4 regions of the Pectobacterium odoriferum genome follow, and region 1 is predicted to be linked to each of the others. Evidence: predicted binding sites of a transcription regulator. Region 1 holds the regulator's gene; each other region holds the start of a gene.
What was found. The regulator CRP, encoded in region 1, controls carbon source genes, mostly activating them, when cyclic AMP is high. The targets are predictions, from matches to a motif close to ATGTGANNNNNNTCACAT.
Positions count from the first base shown of each region.

Region 2: a site for CRP is predicted at 1,554-1,571, ahead of udp (uridine phosphorylase). Genes of this name have one in related genera too.
Region 3: a site for CRP is predicted at 632-649, ahead of EO763_RS11095 (arabinose ABC transporter substrate-binding protein). Genes of this name have one in related genera too.
Region 4: a site for CRP is predicted at 788-805, ahead of EO763_RS18675 (nucleoside-specific channel-forming protein Tsx). Genes of this name have one in related genera too.

Region 1 is NZ_CP034938.1:4,424,971-4,427,176, forward strand. It holds gene EO763_RS20010 (phosphoribulokinase) at 1-199, shown strand, start outside; gene EO763_RS20015 (OsmC family protein) at 238-645, opposite strand; gene crp (cAMP-activated global transcriptional regulator CRP) at 1,019-1,651, shown strand; gene argD (bifunctional acetylornithine/succinyldiaminopimelate transaminase) at 1,810-2,206, opposite strand, start outside.
Region 2 is NZ_CP034938.1:4,680,631-4,682,836, forward strand. It holds gene EO763_RS21090 (tyrosine-protein phosphatase) at 1-151, opposite strand, end outside; gene udp (uridine phosphorylase) at 606-1,376, opposite strand; gene EO763_RS21100 (dienelactone hydrolase family protein) at 1,707-2,206, shown strand, end outside.
Region 3 is NZ_CP034938.1:2,505,720-2,507,925, reverse strand. It holds gene EO763_RS11100 (ribulokinase) at 1-445, opposite strand, end outside; gene EO763_RS11095 (arabinose ABC transporter substrate-binding protein) at 819-1,802, shown strand; gene araG (L-arabinose ABC transporter ATP-binding protein AraG) at 1,899-2,206, shown strand, end outside.
Region 4 is NZ_CP034938.1:4,143,064-4,145,269, forward strand. It holds gene ampD (1,6-anhydro-N-acetylmuramyl-L-alanine amidase AmpD) at 1-551, opposite strand, end outside; gene EO763_RS18675 (nucleoside-specific channel-forming protein Tsx) at 970-1,830, shown strand; gene nadC (carboxylating nicotinate-nucleotide diphosphorylase) at 1,975-2,206, shown strand, end outside.

The DNA.
Region 1 (2,206 bases):
ACTGGACGAAAGCTTCGTCGTGATTCACTTTCAGGGATTGGATAATATTGATTATCCCTATCTGCTCGCCATGTTGCAGGGGTCGTTTATCTCCCATATCAACACGCTAGTCGTTCCCGGCGGGAAGATGGGCTTGGCGATGGAATTGATTATGGCGCCACTGGTGCAGCGGTTAATCGAAGGGAAAACGATCGAATAAGCGAAACCGGGCACGGTAGTGTCGTGCCCAGAGAGAGATTAAGCCAGCACCCTAACTTCGTGGCTATGCGTCACCTCAACGGCTTTGCCCAGCATCAGTGCCACAGAACAGTACTTTTCCGCCGACAGGGCGACAGCTCGCTCGACAGCTTTGTCAGTCAATCCTTTTCCCGTCACGATAAAATGCAGATTGATGTGGGTAAATAAACGCGGCGCGTCAGACCGACGCTCTGACGTTAATTTCACCTCACAATCCGCCACATCGTTGCGACCTTTTTGCAGAATCGACACCACGTCAATCGCGCTGCATCCTCCTACGGACATCAATACCATTTCCATCGGACTGGGCGCTTTATCGCCAGAATTGCCGTCCATCAATATCTGATGCCCTGATGCGGATTCGCCCAAAAACGTTAAGCCTTCAACCCATTTTACCCGAGCCTGCATGATGCCTCTCCACTAAAATTTTTTTGAAAATTTATATCGTTACTGTACAAAAATCAGCGTTAATCAGAGCTTTGTCATGCTGAAGCGAGACAACACAAGACACATCCTTAAAGCTGTGTTAAAACGAAAATAGAATAGACCTTTTCTGGACAAACCCAGAAACGAAGAAGATGATTACGTGGCCAGATATACCCAGCCACGTTTACGATGCGGCAAGGCAGCAACCGGAAAATCAAGGGTACAGTGGTTCCAGTATATTCCCTGACGTCATTCTGCCTAGACTGAATTTTATTTTTTAGCAGTTAAACACGCCGTACAGGGAACTCTGACCCCTGTAATTTGCGCAGTGAATTACAACAGAGGATGATAGCGAATGGTTCTCGGCAAACCGCAAACAGACCCAACTCTCGAATGGTTCCTTTCCCATTGTCATATTCACAAGTATCCATCGAAGAGCACACTGATTCACCAAGGTGAAAAAGCAGAAACACTTTACTACATCGTGAAAGGCTCTGTCGCAGTGCTAATCAAAGATGAAGAAGGCAAGGAAATGATCCTCTCCTACCTCAATCAGGGCGATTTTATCGGCGAGCTCGGCCTGTTTGAAGAAGGTCAGGAACGCAGTGCCTGGGTTCGGGCAAAAACCGCCTGTGAAGTGGCTGAAATTTCCTATAAAAAATTCCGCCAGCTCATCCAGGTTAACCCAGATATTCTCATGCGTCTGTCTGCGCAAATGGCAAGCAGACTTCAGGTTACCTCTGAGAAAGTCGGCAACCTCGCCTTCCTTGATGTAACCGGCCGTATTGCCCAAACCCTACTCAACCTGGCCAAACAACCTGATGCCATGACGCATCCAGATGGCATGCAAATTAAAATTACCCGTCAGGAAATTGGGCAAATCGTTGGCTGCTCGCGTGAAACCGTGGGCCGCATTCTGAAAATGTTAGAAGACCAGAACCTGATCTCTGCACACGGTAAAACGATTGTCGTTTACGGCACTCGCTAAACCCCTGTCGCGGTACCCTACCAATAAAAAAGCGTGAAGCCTCGGCCTCACGCTTTTTTTATGCCGTGCCATCCCTGCCGCCACCCTTACGGGCCGTCGCAAGCGACGTTGAAAAACGTTCTCTACGTTTTTTTATCACTGCGCTTTTGGGAGCGTAATCAGTTTGCTGTGTTAACGACCTGCGCGACGGCTTTGGCGAACTTCGCCATCCCCTGCGCAATATCGTCTTCATCAATGATCAAAGACGGTACAAAGCGGATCACGTTAGGCCCAGCCATCAGTACCATAAGCCCCTGGGCCGTTGCGGCAGCCAGGAACTCGCCCGCGCGACCGTGCCATTGCGGTTTCAGTTCTGCACCCAGCAGCAGCCCCATACCGCGAACCTGTTCGAATACACCGTACTGCTGATTGATTTTCTCAAGCTCACTGACAAAGCGATCGTGACGATCCGCCACGCCTGACAACACGTCCGGCGTGTTAATGATATCCAGCGCGGCTTCCGCCACCGCACAGGCCAACGGGTTGCCGCCATAGGTGGTGCCGTGTACCCCAACC
Region 2 (2,206 bases), 260 kb from region 1:
CCTGACTCAGCAGATCCAGCGAGCCAGAGCGAAAAAGTTTACCGTGTCGAATAAGCCGCCCATCAGCAGCGCGGTTGCCGCCTAAATCGCGGAAGTTGATTCCGCCGTCCAGCGGTAATAAAGAGGGATGGAGCAACGTTGGTTCGGTCATACATCTCCTTGCGAGGTTGAAAGGCGAGCAAGGCAAATTGAACTATTTAGTGTATACCCTAAATAATTCAATTTGCAGGACAAAACGTTAGCGTTTTGAACAACGCAAAGCGTTGGCCCGCTAGGGCGATGCTCAGCAATGAGCATCGTAACGCGGCAAGAGAAGGACAAATTCGTCGGGAACGAATTTGACCAGCCAAAGGCTGGCCTCCGGTGAGAGACAGGATGTCTCTCATTTCATCCCGATGAGCTTACTCAAGTAAGTGATTCGGGTGACTGACAAACCTGCCAGAAGCTGGTTTGAACGCTGCTTGCAGCGGCCCCAACGGGGCGAGACACACTCAAGTGTGTCGAGTAACGCAGCCAACGCACATGCAGCTTGAAGAATAACGGGTATATCAGGATACGGGCTGGCATCGATGATAGCCAGCCCCAAACACCATCAATTTTTGTGCTTATTCAGCCGCTAACAAACGGCGAGTCGCGTCCAGCAACACCTTGATGACGGTGGTTTCGGCCAGTTTCATGGTCGCCGCATCCGGGATTTCCTGCTGAGTACGGTTCACGATCACGCCCGCGATCATACCCGCTTTCAGCCCCTGGCTGGCGCACATGGTCAGCAGCGTGGCGGATTCCATTTCATAGTTCAGCACGCCCATGCTCTGCCATTCTTCCATCGAGCCGCGGAAGCGGCGTACAACGCGTCCAGAGAAGGTGTCATAGCGTTCCTGACCGGGGTAGAACGTATCGGAAGACGCGGTGATGCCCACGTGCAGCGCCGCACCCGAGGCCTTCGCCGCTTCCACCAGCGCGGTGGTACAGCCGAAATCAGCAACGGCTGGGAATTCCATTGGTGCGAAGTGCAGGCTCGCGCCGTCAAGACGAACGGCGGCGGTGGTCACTAGCACATCACCGACGTTGATGCCGGACTGAATCGCCCCCGTCGTACCGACGCGCAGGAAAGTCCGGATGCCGAGCTGTGCCAATTCTTCTACCGCGATTGATGTTGACGGGCCGCCGATACCGGTCGAGCAAACAATCACCGCCTTGCCATCCAACTCTGCACGCCAGGACGTAAATTCACGGTGTGATGCCAGATGTACCGGGTTATCCATCAGGCGAGCAATTTTTTCAACACGCTCAGGATCGCCGGGGACGATAGCCAGCGTCGCGCCCTGTAAATCGTTCTTGACCAGACCAAGATGGAACACATCAGATGTAGACATAACTGCCTCCCGGGCAATCAATTGGGTATTCAGAGAAATCGCGCCGGACGCTCATCTACACAGCCTTTCGCAGCCAGTCAGCGTCCGTTCAATAAAAAGACTCTAGCGCATCATTACGTTTTTTTAAGTGACGGCAGTCACCGATGAAAAAGAAACAAACATCAACATACATAAAAAATGTGACCAAAATCACCATACCCCAGATAAGGACGCCATTTTTGCCGATTAATTGTCTTCTAGTGTAGATTCTTTAATCATTGATAGTATTTATCATGGATATTCTGAAATCCCTCTTTCCATGAAAATCGGCCGATAACAGGAGAGCGCGTAATGAAGACTGATGAACAGACGACCTTCACACATCTTCCCCAAGGGTTATCCCCAGCGGTGGAACCGCAGACCGCCTCCATCATTACGACAGATTCTGCCGGTATCGTTGCCAGTGAAACCACTATTCCTTCTCAGGGTGAGCAGCTACCCGCGTATATCGCCAGACCGGCAAACCACGACGGGCCGTACCCTATCGTTCTGGTGGTGCAGGAGATTTTCGGCGTCCATCAACACATTCAGGACGTTTGCCGCAGGCTGGCCAAGCAGGGCTACATGGCCATTGCGCCAGAGCTGTATTTTCGTCAGGGCGACCCCAGCCGCTATAACGACATTCAGCAAATCCTGACCGAGCTGGTTTACAAGGTGCCTGATACGCAGGTGCTGTCCGATCTCGATCGCGCCGCCAACTGGGCGATTAAACAGGGCGGCGACGCCAGTAAGCTGGCGATAACGGGTTTCTGTTGGGGCGGACGCATCACCTGGCTCTACGCCGCGCACAA
Region 3 (2,206 bases), 1.9 Mb from region 1:
AGCGGGTGTAATCCGGGAACTGACCGCTGTGGCATAGCGCGTTAATGGCTTCTGCTTCTTCTATTGCCGTGTGGTCTTTCCACAGCACGAACATCGCATTGGGGTTGTCGGCAAACTCGGGGCGTAGCGCCAGGATCTGGCCGTGTTCATCAATCGGTGCAGGGGTTGACCCAGTCGAATCCACGCCAATACCGATGATGCTCTGCCGCTGTTCGTCCGTCAGGCGAGAAACCACGACCTTAACCGCCTGCTCCAGCGATTCGATGTAGTCCAGCGGATGGTGTCGGAACTGATTGTTGGCAGGCTGACAATATTTACCCTCGTGCCAGCGGGGGTAGTAGATCACTTCGGTTTCCAGCTCTTGCCCGCTTTGGCAGTCAACGGCTAAGGCGCGCACCGAATCACTGCCGAAGTCGAGGCCAATCGTAATAGCGCCCGCACCCATGCTTTGCTCCTCATTAATCCCAGATCGTTGCTGTTTACGATAGGCAGGGACAGCCAGAGGCGGTTAGGAGCGGTTAGCTGGAAGTATGTATTTTTCTGTCGCCTACAGCCATTTTGTGAAGCCGGTCAAAGGTTAATGATTGGTTAAATTTGCTAAATGTATGCACAAACCTGTCATTGTTCCGAGATGTGATAAAGCTCTATATTCTCGCCAGAAATAACGACTAAAACATAAAGCGTCTGAATGCTACTGAGTAAAGGAATCGTGCTAAGTCTGTGTTTTTCCTTTATCCGGACCGGAAATACCCTACCAGGAACTCGAACTCGTTTCAGCGTTGCTGACGAATGAAAAGATAATTATACCGGAGAACATCATGCATAAATTCACTAAGGTGCTGGCAGCAATCGGGTTGGCTGCTGTTATGTCACAATCAGCTATGGCAGAGAACATAAAGCTGGGCTTTCTGGTTAAACAGCCGGAAGAACCCTGGTTCCAGACAGAATGGAAATTCGCTGATAAAGCAGGAAAAGACCTTGGTTTTGATGTGATAAAAATCGCGGTTCCTGATGGTGAAAAGACCCTGAATGCGATCGACAGCCTGGCGGCGAGTGGCGCGAAAGGCTTCGTTATCTGTACGCCTGATCCGAAGTTGGGGCCAGCGATTATGGCGAAAGCGCGCAGCTACGATCTGAAAGTGATCGCGGTTGATGACCAGTTCGTGAATGCCAAAGGCCAGCCGATGGATACCGTGCCGTTGGTAATGATGGCGGCCACCAAAATTGGCGAGCGTCAGGGTCAGGAACTGTATAAAGAGATGAACAAACGCGGCTGGAAAGTAGAGGAAACCGCCGTGATGGCGATTACCGCTGATGAGCTGGATACCGCACGTCGCCGCACGTCTGGCTCTATGGACGCGCTGAAAACCGCAGGGTTCCCAGAAAAACAAATCTACAAAGTACCGACCAAATCTAACGATATCCCCGGTGCGTTTGACGCCGCTAACTCCATGCTGGTTCAGCACCCTGGCGTGAAAAACTGGCTGATTATCGGCATGAACGACAACACCGTATTGGGTGGCGTGCGTGCAACGGAAGGTCAGGGCTTTAAAGCGGACAACGTGATTGGTATCGGTATCAACGGCGTAGATGCAGTCAGCGAACTGTCCAAAGGTCAGGCAACGGGCTTCTTCGGCTCGCTACTACCAAGTCCGGATATCCACGGTTACAAGAGTATCCAGATGCTGAATGATTGGGTCACCAAAGGCGTGGAGCCGGAGAAATTCACCGAAGTGACCGACGTGGTGCTGATCACGCGTGACAACTTTAAGGTCGAACTGGAGAAGAAAGGCCTGATGTAATCACGCTTGATTTCGTAAAGACGCGGATAACGCCGGTCAGCATGACGCTGGTCGAGGTTATCCGCGCTCTACCTGCATCGTTATGAGGAAACAGACATGACAGCACAGTCACCCTATTTGTCGTTTCATGGGATTGGTAAAGAATTTCCCGGTGTTAAGGCGCTTTCGGATATCAGTTTTTCCTGCCATGCCGGCCAGATCCATGCATTGATGGGGGAAAACGGAGCGGGCAAGTCGACGCTGTTAAAGATCCTGAGCGGTAACTATTCACCGTCAGCGGGCGAAATTCATATTCAGGGCAAGCCCGTGCAGTTTAACAACACGATGGATGCCCTGAATGCGGGCGTTGCCATCATTTATCAAGAACTGCATCTGGTGCCGGAAATGACGGTCGCCGAGAACAT
Region 4 (2,206 bases), 280 kb from region 1:
TCTGTCCAGTTTTCTTGTAGCAGACGATGGTAGCCGTCCCAGTCAAATGCCGGGCCGGGGTCGGTTTTGCGGCCCGGAGCGATGTCGCAGTGTCCGGTAATGCGCGACGGCGTAATGGGATAGGCCCGCATTAACAGGTGTGTAATCGCAACCAGAGAGTGATACTGCTCCGCGGTAAAAGGCAGCGTATCCGTCCCTTCCAGTTCAATGCCGATAGAGAAATCATTGCAGCGTTCCCGGCCTTCAAACACCGAAACGCCAGCATGCCAGGCGCGCTGCTCGAAAGGCACATACTGTATGATTTGCCCATCACGACGAATCAGGCAGTGTGCGGCGACGCGTAAATGGGAAATATCGGCGAAATAGGGATGCGCCGAGGGATCCAAAGTGGCCGTAAACAGTTGATCAATATACGGGCCGCCAAACTCACCGGGCGGCAGACTAATATTGTGGATCACCAGTAGGGAAGGCACCTCATTATTCGGGCGACCATCATAATGTGGTGAAAGCGTGTGTGTAATGTCGGATAACCAGCCATTTTCCAAAAGCATCGGCGATAACCTCGCATCGTATCGTTTGTCGGCTGAATCAGGCGAAAAATCAATTTCAGGCGTAAAGCCACGTAGCTAAAAGTCCTTGTATCCAAGATACCATGTTTCACGCCATGCTATCTATTCAACTGGGTATCAATAGGTTTTACCGTTTATTTTGTGATATCCCCGCCGATTTTTCTGCCTGAAAGCAATCCCGATATCTTTTTTAGTAAGGTGAAATCCCCAACACCATTATGTGATTAAAATCACATTACAAATGTAATAACGTAATAATAGGCAATCGTTTTCGTGCATTGCGTCTATTTTTACTTAAAATACATGACAAAATTATCTTCTGATTTTTTTAGATATTACCAAAACTTATTTTGCGGTCTTACGTACGACGTACATGACGTCTAACACTATGGTACTTAACATGAAAAAAACTTTCGCTGCAGGCGCCCTGCTCGCACTGTCATGCTCAATGCCTGTTCTTGCCGACAGCAATAAAGCCGAATACCTGTCCGACTGGTGGCATCAGAGCATTAACGTCGTCGGCAGCGCCCACACCCGTTTCGGACCGCAACTGAACAGCACGACCTACCTGGAATACGAAGCGTTTGCACGTAAAGACTGGTTCGATTTCTACGGCTACGCCGATGCGCCTAAATTTTTTGGTGGCGATCCCGATAGCCGTGGCATTTGGGACAAAGGCTCTCCGCTGTTTGTCGAGATCGAACCACGCTTCTCTATTGATAAGCTGACGGGCGCTGATCTCAGCTTTGGTCCGTTTAAAGAATGGTACATCGCCAATAACATTATTTACGATCAGGGTCGCAACAGCGGTTCACGCCAAAGCACGTGGTACATGGGCTTAGGTACAGATATTGATACCGGTACCGATTTGTCTCTCTCACTGAACGGCTATGCCAAATATCAATGGCAGAACTACGGCGCAGCGAACGAAAACGAGTGGGATGGCTACCGTGTAAAAGTGAAATACTCTTACCCACTGGGCTCAATGCTGGGCGGAAACGTCTCGTATATCAGCTTCACCAATTTCGATTTTGGCTCAGAACTGCGTGATAAATCGAATGCAAGCCGCACCAACAACTCCATTGCCTCCAGCCATATTCTGGCGCTGGGCTACGACCATTGGCACTACTCTTTCGTCGCACGTTATTTCCACAACGGCGGCCAATGGGCTGATGGCGCAGAACTCAATTTCGGCAAAGGTCCGTTTGAAGTGAAATCTACCGGTTGGGGCTACTACCTGGTCGTTGGTTACAACTTCTAAAATTGCATCCCTTTCCGGCGATCGCAGATCGCTCGCCGGAAAGCTAATAACAGTAACAGATTGAATTGTAATAATTATTCATTCTGGATGTCCTGATATAAACAAGGTAGCATAGACCTCCGAATCCCCCTTCGGAGTTTTGTCATGTCAACGCGTCGCTACAGTCAGGAACAACGCCAACAAGCCTTGCTCGCTCGTATTGCACAAGATATCCCCGCCAGCGTGCAACTGGCCTTGCGTGAAGATTTAGGTGGCATCGTCGATGCTAATCAAGATATTACCGCCCTTCTGTTACCCGACAATGAGACCGTCAGCGCACGCATTATCACGCGTGAAGCGGGTATATTCTGCGGCACGCGCTGGCTTGAGGAAGTCT